Linked DNA regions of Niabella beijingensis. Each later gene encodes a partner of the first gene's protein in a complex. Links are inferred from orthologs where the notes say so. Each region holds a gene or a part of one and is shown on either strand. Other genes may lie near its edges.

The links. Proteins that work in one complex are often made in the same cells at the same time.
Region 2: the proteins of K7B07_RS00275 (region 1) and meaB are in contact, whole or in part, in a crystal structure (PDB 8DPB), measured with the Methylorubrum extorquens proteins. The link is inferred for Niabella beijingensis from one-to-one orthologs. Residues at the interface, in SOR27001.1 of Methylorubrum extorquens: Glu577, Glu578, Asn579, Asp580, Gly581, Arg582, Arg583, Arg585, His596, Ala604, Ser605, Ala608, Asp609, Gly611, Phe612, Asp613, Val614, Asp615, Ile616, Gly617, Pro618, Leu619, Glu625, Arg628, Gln629, Val631, Glu632, Asn633, Asp634, Glu661; in SOR26638.1 of Methylorubrum extorquens: Arg20, Ala21, Ala24, Arg25, Thr28, Ser32, Arg33, Arg34, His37, Thr98, Gly99, Gly100, Ser101, Ile102, Leu103, Lys106, Thr107, Ala110, Ala113, Ile114, Asp115, Arg116, Ala118, Phe119, Ile120, Arg121, Pro122, Pro124.

The regions. Positions count from the first base shown.
Region 1 is NZ_JAIQDI010000001.1:54,766-60,963, reverse strand. The notes cover bases 1,632-4,462. They hold K7B07_RS00275 (acyl-CoA mutase large subunit family protein), read right to left. Parts: upstream 3,910-4,462; coding sequence 2,353-3,909; downstream 1,632-2,352. Other genes in these bases: K7B07_RS00270 (acyl-CoA dehydrogenase family protein), read left to right, coding at 4,180-4,462; K7B07_RS00280 (RagB/SusD family nutrient uptake outer membrane protein), read left to right, coding at 1,632-2,285. Also shown: K7B07_RS00285 (TonB-dependent receptor), read left to right, coding at 1-664; more of K7B07_RS00280, read left to right, coding at 687-1,631; more of K7B07_RS00270, read left to right, coding at 4,463-5,334; K7B07_RS00265 (M60 family metallopeptidase), read left to right, coding at 5,787-6,198. UniProt on the Escherichia coli protein: Catalyzes the interconversion of succinyl-CoA and methylmalonyl-CoA. Could be part of a pathway that converts succinate to propionate.
Region 2 is NZ_JAIQDI010000001.1:2,794,366-2,799,712, forward strand. Bases 1,684-4,662 are described here. They hold meaB (methylmalonyl Co-A mutase-associated GTPase MeaB), read left to right. Parts: upstream 1,684-2,709; coding sequence 2,710-3,615; downstream 3,616-4,662. Other genes in these bases: K7B07_RS11640 (type III pantothenate kinase), read right to left, coding at 1,684-1,852; K7B07_RS11645 (LON peptidase substrate-binding domain-containing protein), read right to left, coding at 1,932-2,570; K7B07_RS11655 (glycosyltransferase family 2 protein), read right to left, coding at 3,641-4,456. Outside these bases: K7B07_RS11635 (hypothetical protein), read right to left, coding at 1-1,152; more of K7B07_RS11640, read right to left, coding at 1,124-1,683. UniProt on the Escherichia coli protein: Binds and hydrolyzes GTP. Likely functions as a G-protein chaperone that assists AdoCbl cofactor delivery to the methylmalonyl-CoA mutase (MCM) ScpA and reactivation of the enzyme during catalysis.

The sequences.
Region 1 (6,198 bases):
CTCATTTTATGGATACCTGGTAGACGGGATCTTTCAGAACCAGGCAGAAGTGGATGCCAGTGCCAAACTGGCCAACACAGCGCCCGGTGATCTGAAATACCGCGACATCAGCGGTCCGAACGGAACACCGGACGGGGAGATCAGTTCCTATGACCGGACCTATCTGGGCAGTTATTTTCCAAAGATCTCCTATGGCTTTACACTGGATGCCGGATGGAAAGGGTTTGATGTGTCTGCTTTTTTCCAGGGGGCAGGTGGTGTAAAGGGTTTTGTGCAGGGCGAAGTGCTGGGGCAGATCTCCAACAGCACCGGCAAGCCTACGTCTGTATGGCTGGACAGCTGGACACCTGAGAATACCGGTGCCGCCTATCCGCGCGTGCTGACCACACAAACACAGAATGCGGCAATACAAAACCCTTCCTCTTTCTGGGTGCGGAAGGCGGATTACCTGCGGTTTAAAAATTTACAGATCGGTTATTCATTCAGTGATCAGTTATTGAGCCGGATCGGTATTAAAAAGCTGAGGATCTATTACAGCGGGCAGAATATCGCCACTTTCACCAGCTTCTTCAAATGGGTGGACCCTGAAGCGCCTGCGGGAGAAAGGGGATACACCTATCCCCAGGTAAAAGTGAATACGATCGGTGTGAACGTTACTTTTTAATCCAGATTTAAACTTAATGAAAATGAAAAGAATTCTTTTATATATATGTTTGGTGTTGCTGGTAACATCCTGTAAAAAAGGCTTTTTGGACCGGGATCCCCTTGATGCCTATAATAATGACCAGTTGTGGAAAAGCGAGAATGATGTAGTTGCAGCTCTGAACGGATGTTACAACGGGTGGGAATCTGCACAGAATATCTACTACATGGATTGTGCTTCTGATAACGCCTATGGTCAGTACCCCTGGGAAGGGTATACGGCCCTTGGAAACGGAACGGTAACACCGTCTGACGGGGATGCTGCCACAAGATGGAACTTCGGTGTGGTGCAGAAATGCAACTGGTTCCTGGCCAACATCGACCAGTATCCCGGCACGCTCGAACGGAAAGATCAGTATAAGTCTGAAGCGCGCTTTCTGCGGGCTTACCAGTTTTTTATTATGAGCCAGTTGTACGGAGATGTGCCATTGGTTTTAAAAAATATAACCACAGATGAGGCCAACAAAATGAACCGGGATAAAAAGGCGGATGTGGTGGCATTCGTATTGAAGGAACTGGGTGAAGCTGCTGCTGCGCTTCCCGCCACCTATGATAATGCCAGCAAAGGACGCATCACAAAAGGCGCGGCCCTGTCGCTGAAAGCACGGGTGGAATTGTATAACGGAAACTACCAGGATGCGGTAACGGATTATCAGGCGGTGATGGAACTGGGGTATAAGCTGTATCCCAGCTATGCAGACCTGTTCCGGATCGGGAATGAAAACAATTCGGAAGTAATACTGGATGTGCAGTACATTACGGATAAATATAATAATACACAGGTCGGAGTAATGCCTTCCAATGGTGCGGGCGGCTGGAGCTCCATCGACCCGTTGCAGGAACTGGTGGATGCTTATGAAATGAAGAATGGCAAGACCATTACAGAAACAGGATCCGGCTATAATGCCAATAACCCTTATGCCAACCGTGATCCCCGGCTTACCACCACCATCCAATGCTCCGGTCAGCCTTCCTATAACGGCGGCTTTTTCAATAGTCTTGATGCGGCGATAGGTGGTAATGCCAATGCTGATTATTATCTCGCCAATAATAATACATCTCCCACGGGTTATGTTGTAAGAAAGTATATTTCCAACCTGGCGGAACTGGGCAGCGATATGTGGAATACCGGGCTGAACGTGATCGTGATCCGCTATGCCGAAGTATTACTGGGCTATGCGGAAGCCAAGATAGAGCTGGGACAGACCGACAACTCGGTATATGATGCGATTGACCTCGTACGCCAGCGGGCTGGTTTGCCTAAAACAGACCGGGCCGCTTACGGCAGTCCGGCGGCCCTGAGAACGCTTGTAAGAAGGGAACGCCGGGTGGAACTGGCGATGGAAGGGTTACGCTTTTTTGATGTGCAGCGATGGAAGATCGGTCCTGCTGTTATGAATAAGGCGGTTTACGGAACCCGTCCGGGCTCGGTGAATATGACGACCGGTGTTATCACCTTTTCGTCTGCCAACTATACCAGGGTGGAAAACCGCTTCTTTGCGGATAAGAATTATTTGTGGCCGATACCACAGAAAGATGTGGATGTGCACCATGATCCGTCGTACCAGAATCCGGGATATTAATCATAAAGCGGGACGTTGATTTCAACGTCCCGCTTTTTTATCTGAAACCACGCGCAAGCTGGTGTGGTTAATATTCTCCAAATACTTCCACCAGTGTGCCAGCAATTTCTCCGAGCGTACATTTTGCTTCAACGGCTTCGATCACTGACGGCATGATGTTTTCCGTTCCGGAAGCTTTTGACCGGAGGGCGGACAGGAGCTTATCGCATTGCGCCTGGTTGCGGTTATTACGCAGCTGTTCCAGTTTTTGTTTTTGCAGGGCACCAATACTGTCATCGACCTTAAATATCGGGGTGGTATTTGTTTCTTCTGCCTGGAATCGGTTAACCCCTACAATGACCTTCTCACCGGCTTCAATTTTCTGCTGGTATTCGTAGGCACTGCGTGCGATGGCGTCCTGCATAAAACCTTCTTCGATGGCTGCAATGCTGCCGCCCATGGCGTCGATCTGATCGATGAGGGCCTGTGCTTTTTGTTCCATTTCGCTGGTAAGTGCTTCTACAAAATAGGAGCCTGCCAGGGGATCGACGGTATCCACCACACCACTTTCGAAAGCAACGATCTGTTGCGTCCGCAGGGCGATGCGTGCTGCTTCTTCGGTGGGCAGGCTTAATGCTTCATCAAAGCCATTGGTATGCAGCGACTGAGTGCCACCCAGCACGGCGGCCAGTGTTTGTATCGTTACCCTTGAGATGTTGTTTTGCGGTTGCTGGGCGGTAAGGGTGCTGCCACCGGTTTGTGTGTGAAAGCGCAGCATCTGCGCCTTGGGATCGGTAGCCCCCAGGTCTTTCATGATCCGGGCCCACATCCGGCGCGCCGCGCGGAACTTGGCCACTTCTTCAAACAGGTTGTTGTGCGCATTAAAAAAGAAGGAAAGCCGCTTGCCGAATACATTGATGTCCAACCCCTTTTCCAGTGCAGCTTTTACATACGCTTTTCCATTGCTTAACGTGAATGCGATTTCCTGTGCTGCGGTACTGCCGGCTTCGCGGATGTGATAACCGCTGATGGAAATGGTATTCCATTTGGGCAGTTCTTTTGAACACCATTCAAAGATATCGGTGATGATCCGCATGGAAGGTTTGGGCGGATAGCGATAAGTGCCTCTTGCGGCATATTCTTTCAGAATATCGTTCTGGATGGTGCCGGATATTTTTGACAGGTCAGCCCCCTGGGTCTTTGCCTGCGCCACATACAGGGCCAGCAAAATAAAAGCAGTAGCGTTAATGGTCATGCTGGTAGATACTTCTTCCAGCCGGATGCCGTTGAACAGCTCTGCCATATCTTCAATACTGTCGATGGCCACACCTACTTTTCCCACCTCGCCTTCTGCGAGGGGATGGTCGCTGTCGTAACCGATCTGCGTGGGGAGATCAAAGGCCACGCTTAATCCCATTACGCCCTGCGACAATAAATAATGATACCGTTTATTGCTTTCTGCGGCTGTGCTGAAGCCGGCATACTGGCGCATGGTCCATAGCCGGCCGCGGTACATATCGGGTTGTATTCCGCGGGTAAACGGGAATTTTCCCGGCAGCTCCTGCTCCTGTTGCGGTGCGTCATCAGCCGTGTACAGGGTGTTTACCGGTATGTCGCTGTCTGTATAGATTTTTTTTTCTTCCATGTTATTTTTTTACTGATGCGTCCATAATAAGCGGCTGACACCTGAATGCTTAAAGCTGATAGCTGATCGCTTCAGCCTGTCGCCCTATGCACCACAGCACAAGTGTGCGACGCAACACCGATGCCCTCTGTTCTGCTGCCCGGTCCATAAAAAACAGGGTTGCACCAGTCTGAGAATTGTTTCGCATCAATTTCGGGGAGGTAAATATATGAACACTTGTTCGTTTCAGAAAACAGTCTTTTATATTTGTGGAAACAAAACGATGCACGCATGGATTTTCAATTGTCAGAAGAGCAAAAAATGATTCAGCAGGCCGCCCGGGATTTTGCCAACCAGGAATGCCTTCCGGGGGTGATCGAACGCGATGAGCAACAGAAATTTCCTAAGGAGCAGATCGAGAAACTGGCCGACCTCGGCTTTATGGGCATGATGGTAAAGCCGGAATACGGAGGTGCGGGGCTGGATACGATCAGTTATGTGCTGGCAATGGAGGAGATCTCAAAAGTGGATGCCAGCGTAAGTGTTTGCATGAGTGTGAACAACAGCCTGGTTTGCTATGGGTTGCAGGAATTTGGCACGGAAGAACAGAAACAAAAATACCTGGTGCCCCTGGCGCAGGGGAAAAAAGACGGGCAGCTTTATATCGGGGCTTTTTTACTGAGTGAGCCGGAAGCAGGCAGCGACGCCACTTCCCAGCAAACCACGGCGGAAGATAAAGGCGATCATTATATTTTGAACGGCACCAAGAACTGGATCACCAATGGCAGCAGCGCTTCCGTTTACCTGGTGATTGCCCAGACCGACCGGTCGAAGGGCTCCAAAGGGATCAATGCGTTCATCGTGGAAAAAAGCTGGCCGGGTGTTACGGTGGCTGCAAAAGAAAATAAGCTGGGCATCCGGGGAAGTGATACCCATACGATCCTTTTATCGGATGTAAAAGTACCAAAGGGAAACCGGATCGGGGAGGATGGCTTTGGATTTAAGTTTGCGATGAAAACACTGGCCGGAGGCCGCATTGGTATTGCCTCCCAGGCCCTGGGCATCGCGGGCGGTGCGTTTGAACGGGCAAGGAATTATGCGAAAACGCGGAAATCCTTTGGCACGGAAATTATGAACCACCAGGTAATTGCCTTTAAGCTGGCGGATATGGCGCTGAAAATTGAAGCAGCGCGCCTGTTGTGTTTGAAAGCGGCCTGGGAAAAAGATCAGCACCTGAATTATGATATCAGTTCGTCGATGGCAAAACTCTATGCTTCTGAGACTGCGATGTGGGCAGCCGTGGAAGCCGTGCAGGTGCATGGCGGGTATGGTTTTGTAAAGGAATACCATGTGGAGCGGCTGATGCGTGATGCCAAGATCACCCAGATCTATGAAGGCACCAGCGAGGTGCAGCGGATCGTGATCAGCAGGGGGATCCTGAAGTAGTTTGAACCATGAACCATTAAGGCATTAAGGATCATTTAGGGGCCTGGTGGTTCTGAACTTCTAATGGTTTAAGTGCCGGATCATGACAGGAGGAGGATCTTGAAGCAGGGTGCTTTTTTGTGTATTGGCGTTCCTTGCGGTTAGAATTTAATTGTGAAGTGCGCAGGGGATCCGCAAAGTCCGAAAAGGAGAAAGACCTCCGCCAGATATTTATGTGAACCTTGCGCATGCTTAGTGTTCCTTTCACTTAAAATTTGCCACGAAGGGCGTGAAGCGCCAAAAAGATCGTTACGGAGTGGCGAAGCCGCTACAGCGACTGCAAAAAAACCGTGCTGCTGTGTTTCGGCGGCTTATTCTCTATGCACAATCGTTTGCGCATTTTTTAGCGGTACGATCCGCGAGCCAGAGCGGAAATAATCTGTATTTTACCGCAATCATCAAATCATATGAATATGAGAATCGGACTGCTTATTGTTTGTTTTTGCGGATGGCTGGCTGCCGGGGCGCAAACTCCGGATCTGCAACAGGTCGAAAAAGATCTGAAGGTTTTTAAAACGCCCCTGGCGCTGGAATTAAAAAAACGCGTAAAGAAAAAAGATATTGAACGAATCAATGACCCGCAGCTGAAGGCTGCTGCCTTGCTAATGGCGGATAAAAAATACCAAACGGACTACCGCGTAGCCGATTATTCCGCCTGGCTGAAGCCCACCACACTCGGCAGGGAGCTGATGATCGGAGATGGTTACAGTAAATATGAAGGCATTACCGGTATTTATCTTCCCGTTGGCCGACAGGTTGTACTGGTCGATGGGATCCCCAAAGGAAAGGAAATACGGCTGCTGGTACCCAACTGGAACCGCCGCG
Region 2 (5,347 bases), 2.7 Mb from region 1 along the record:
GCCCAGCCGGTAATATACATGGCTGAGGTAATTCTTTTTTCCCACAGGGCTGAACTCTGCTCCTACTTTCAGCTTCCAGTTGCTGGCAACTGCTGTATCAGGCAGGTTATTTTCCCGGTAGTTCTGCCAGTTGGTAGTGGTGAAATCGGCTCCGAAAAGCCATCCGGCTTCATTCGGTGTCTGCATTTTCTGCAGGATAAAGCCCGCTGTAACATTGGTGGGATAGATGATGCTTCCCGATTGATAATCACTGAAAGAGACGGTATCTGCGATCCCGTTTGCATTATTGATCGCACTGGATGTCAAAGCGGTGCTGGTATTTATTTTCTGCTGCCAGTTACCATAGGCCCCGATACCCAGGTACAGGTTATCTTTCAGCTTTCCCTGGTATTGGATTCCCGCGTCTGCATAGATCCCCCCCAGGGAGGTCTTTGTATCCCATACACCCTGGGAATAAAGTGTGGAATCGTTGAAAAGACTTCTTTTCCGCGAATAATCTTTAGAGCCGAACAAATAGCCGCCGTTCACCCCCAGGCTCAGATAGTGGTTTTTGCCCATTGCAAATTTTACACCTGTTCCCAGTGATGCCAGGTAGGCGCCACCGGATCCTTCAAAGACCGTGGTTGCAGAATCGATGAACTCCCCGGTATTTTCATCCCGCAGCGGACCGCTGTTCTGGATCTTATAAACGATCCTGTTCAGTGGCCGCAGGCCAAAAGCCATACCCCAATTGCGGCGAAGAGGTACGCCAACAGATACACGATTGAAAATCAAGTTGCTGGAGGTGAACCGGGATTGTGCCGATTTATCGATGAGGGTACGCCCCGTTCCTTCAATGCCGATGTCGAGGATGGCCCGCCCCAGTAACTGTTTCCGGGTCCCTTTTTCCGTAATGGACTGGAAAAAAGAGTAAGACGCCGGGTTGGCATAGTTGACGGAGGAATAGCTGTTATATGCTGCGGAAACACCACCCATGCCCCTACTGGTGGCACTGGAGGAGGAAATTTCGTCTCCCAGGCCATATCTTGAGTAGGGAGAGTTATCCTGGGCAGTTGCAATAAAACAGGTTCCGGTAAAACAAATTGCAGCAGCAATACGTTTTATTACAAACGCGTCCAATTTTCTAAGCGTTGTTGACTTCACTAATAGCATATAGGCCTTTAAATATTAATTCAGGGTCGGCAAATATCCTGCTTTTCAGGTGTGATGCCAAATGTTGCAAATCTCCGCCGGTTAATACCACGTTAAAGTTGTCGAATTTTTCCTCATAAGCGGCGATAAATCCGTCCAGTTCATAGGCCATTCCCAGGACCACGCCCGACAGAATATTGGTTTCCGTATCGTATCCCATCAATGGAAGATCGGCCTTGGGGGCGATCAGCGGCAGTTTTGCCGTGTAATATTGCAGTGATTTAAGCCGCATTTCCAGACCGGGGGAGATGGATCCGCCCACCAGTTCTTTGTATTTATTCACAAAATTGAGGGTGATACAGGTTCCTAACCCTATCAGCAGCAGGTTTTTATCCGGATAGAAGTGCACACCTCCCGCAGCAAGCGCCAGCCGGTCGGCACCGATTTTTTCCGGTTTTCCTACAGGAGTGGTAACCGGAAGGCGGGAAAGATGGTTGAGCAGGTGAAAGCGGGTATGGTCTTTCAACACCGTTTCGATCTCCGCATTATGGTTGATAACGGACGATAAAATGGATTTTTCCGGTTTGTATGTTTCGATCAGGGACCGGATGGTTGCTGTTGTATCGTCCTGCAGGTGCAGGATCTTTTCAATTTCGCTCCCTTTAAAGACGGCAACTTTTTTCCTGGTATTGCCAAAATCAAAACAAAGTGTGGTAGACATAATGTGCAAGTAAATAAAAAATAAGGAACTTTTTCGCTGTGTACATAAATCGGCAGCAGACAGGACCATGTGAGCGCTGCTATTTTATATCAAATCCGCTCAGGTTTTTAAAATGACCGTTCATTTGTATCCTTTGTTTCAACTGATTCATTTGTTCAAAAACAGGTAAGGTTTTTTCAAAATGCCGTTTCAGGTATTCCTGGCGCTGCCGCTCGCGGGTCAGCTGTAAAAATTCATACTCCTCATAAATGGTCAGTCCTGAATGATGGGCGATATCATATGCGGTTAAAAGATTTTCCTGTTTTTTAAAATCTTTTTTTACCTGTAAATAATTGTGCAGTGCCCGCATCTGCTGTACCAGCAACTGCATTACCCGGGGATTTCCCTTCCGGTCGTTCTCCGGGTAATTGACAATGGCGCCGGAATAAAGTTTTTCCGGGATCTCTTTGATCACTTCCAGGATCCGGAACAGGTCACCCCCGCGTGTTTTTATATCCATTTCCCCGTTTTCATAAACCGTGGCAATTTCTTCCACATATACCAGTGAACCCCATTCCTGCAGTTTATCATCCATTACCACCGGAATCCCAAATGGCTTTTTTGATGTTGCCGATTCCTGGATCAACTGTTTGTAACGAGGCTCAAAAATATGAAGGTTGAGCCGTTCTTCAGGAAAAACAACAATGGACAAAGGAAATATCGGGATGAAATTTGTCATACCCAAAGGTAAAGATTATGAATTTTATGATTATCGGCTTAAGCACCCAGCCGCCAGTCATCCGCTGCCTGCGGTTAGTTGCAGCTTAATATTTGGCTGACGCTTGCTTTGCTTCCGTTGTTCCGTATTTTAGCATTATATGTGGAATTTGCTGTTAAACGAAGTGGCGGCGGGTAATGTAAAAGCCATTGCACGGGCCATCAGCCTGGTTGAGAACGAACAAACGGGCTATGAGACCTTTTTGCAGCAACTGCCCCGGCGTCAGCTGCCGGTTATCGGTATTACAGGCCCGCCCGGTGCGGGGAAAAGTACCCTGACAGATGCGCTGATCGGCCATGCGGTGGGGGAAGGAAAAAGGGTAGCAGTGGTATGCGTGGACCCATCTTCTCCTTTTCACCTGGGTGCCCTGCTGGGTGATCGTATCCGGCTGAGCAGGTGGTACCTGGAGGAGGCTGTTTTCATCCGGTCGTTGGCGAGCCGCGGGGCATTGGGGGGACTGAACCCCAAGATCATCGAAATCACAGACCTGTTGAAAGCTGCGCCGTTTGATCTTATTATCGTGGAAACGGTGGGCGTAGGACAAAGTGAAATTGAGATTGCCGGCCTGGCGGATGTTACGGTTGTCGTCCTTGTGCCGGAAGGCGGCGACGAGGTGCAAACCATGAAGGCCGGGCTTATGGAGATCGCCGACATTTTTGTGGTAAACAAAAGCGATCGTCCCGGCGCGGACCTCTTTGTAAAAAATCTGCGGCAAATGCTGGCGCCGGCATTTGCAAAAAAAGCCGACCCATTGCCGGTCATACCAACAGTAGCGCATGAATCGAAAGGGATTGATGTTTTGTACCAGGAGTTGTTGAAAAAAATACAGGATGCCGTGCCGGATGAACGCAACAGCTGGCTGCTGGCGGAAAAAGCGTACCTGCTGATACAAAAAGTGCGCATGCAGGACATTAACCGGCAACAGCTGAAAGATAAAATAGAAGCGGAGTTAAAGACCGGGGTATTTAACTTATACCGGTTTGTACAGGGTGTATTGAATGGATAGCGGTGGTTGCAGAAGAACGGGGCTGTCAGGTGCTTTGCAGGTGATTCTGGAGGCCAACAGGAGCAATGATCAGTTTTTGTGATATGGACCGCTGGAGCAGTTCATTGTTTAGCAGGACACTGTTCCTCTCTTTTTCTTTGTGATAAATGTGGTAGACGATCGCACTGTGCTTCACCACCATTTTTACGATCCCGAGATTAATCAAACGTGCTGCAATTTCATTGTCCTCCCTTCCCCATCCCTGGATCTCCTCATTATATCCGTTCACTGCAATCAGGTCTTTTCTCCAGAATGCCATATTGCATCCGCGCAGGTAAAAGATATCATCGGCCCGGTGTTTTTTGTAAAGGCGAGTGAGCAAAGGAATCCGCAGTCCGTTGTTTTTATTAAGTGAGCTCCAGCGGAACAGGGAAGCTTTTCCTTTTTTTAGGGTAAGCAGCCGTTGTGAATAAGAGGCGCTGAGGATCACCCTGCTCCCGGTTGCAAAACTTCCGGGGCGGCTTAATTTCAGATGATCTTCCACAAACCGCTTGTGAAGAATAAGGTCGCTGTCGATCTGTATCACATAATCATGTTGGGCTCTGGCGATCGCTTTGTTGCGGATACGGGCAAGCTGAAAGCCTTCATCCGGCTGCCATACATGGAGCAGTGGCACCGGAAAAAGTGGCTGAAACCTTTCAATTAAAAGGCGGGTTTCTGTAGTGGAACCGTCATCTGCAATGATCACCTCGTTGGGTAACCGGCTTTGCCGCAGAATACTTTTCAGGCAACACTCCAGCGCTTCCGGCCAGTTGTAGGTGGAAATAATCAGCGAGGCCGTCGGATAACGTTTACTAATCATGGCGTGTCAAACCTGCTACCCATCAACGCAGCCGGTTATCGGTTCTTTTTGATTATGTTCGATTGCTCTGTCTATAAAGAAGGCGGCCGTTTTACAACCAGCCATTAACAAAAATAAGGCAGATCCGCTTGCGGTGTTGTAGTGTTTGTATTAAAAAATATAAAACAGGGGCTGCTTCCATTTTTCCGAACCCCCGGATCTGTAAGGAGCTGCTTTATTGCAGCGCTGACTGCCGGCACCGGTATTGCTACCTTTTATCCCGGATTTAATACGGGAAGGGCCATATTCCGATCTTTTGGCCGGTTGCAGCCCGGAACCATTCCACAAAGGTACAGACTCCCGGTGAATATTGCCGCGGGCTGTGTTTACTTCCTTTTTTCCAGTTGTTGCAGGGTTGCCCTGAGGTCTTTATGCAACGGGGCTTCCAGTTCCTGCCAGTCACCCGTTTTGTTCATGATCTTCAGCCGGGCAGCGTGTAAGGCCAGCCGGTTGAGCAGAGGACGTTCTTCCAGCACATCCCTGGACAGATTGAACTTTGATTTGAACGAAGAAAGATATACGGGTTTGCCGTCTCCGTAAATCACATCACCAACCAGCGGATGGCCTATTTCTTTTGTATGGATCCTTATCTGGTGGGTTCTTCCGGTATGGATCCGGAATTCCATCCAGCTGTAAATTTTAAAATCCCTCAGTACCCGGAAGTCGGTAAGTGCCTGCTTGCCTCTCCGGTGAATGATCATTGTGCCGCGTCGTACCATATTCTCGGCAATAGGTGCATCAATGCTCCCTTCCGGTTCTGTAACCGATCCCAATATAAGTCCGTTATAGATCTTTATGGTTTTACGGGCTTCAAATTGCTGACTGAAATGCTTATGTGCAGCTGCATTTTTT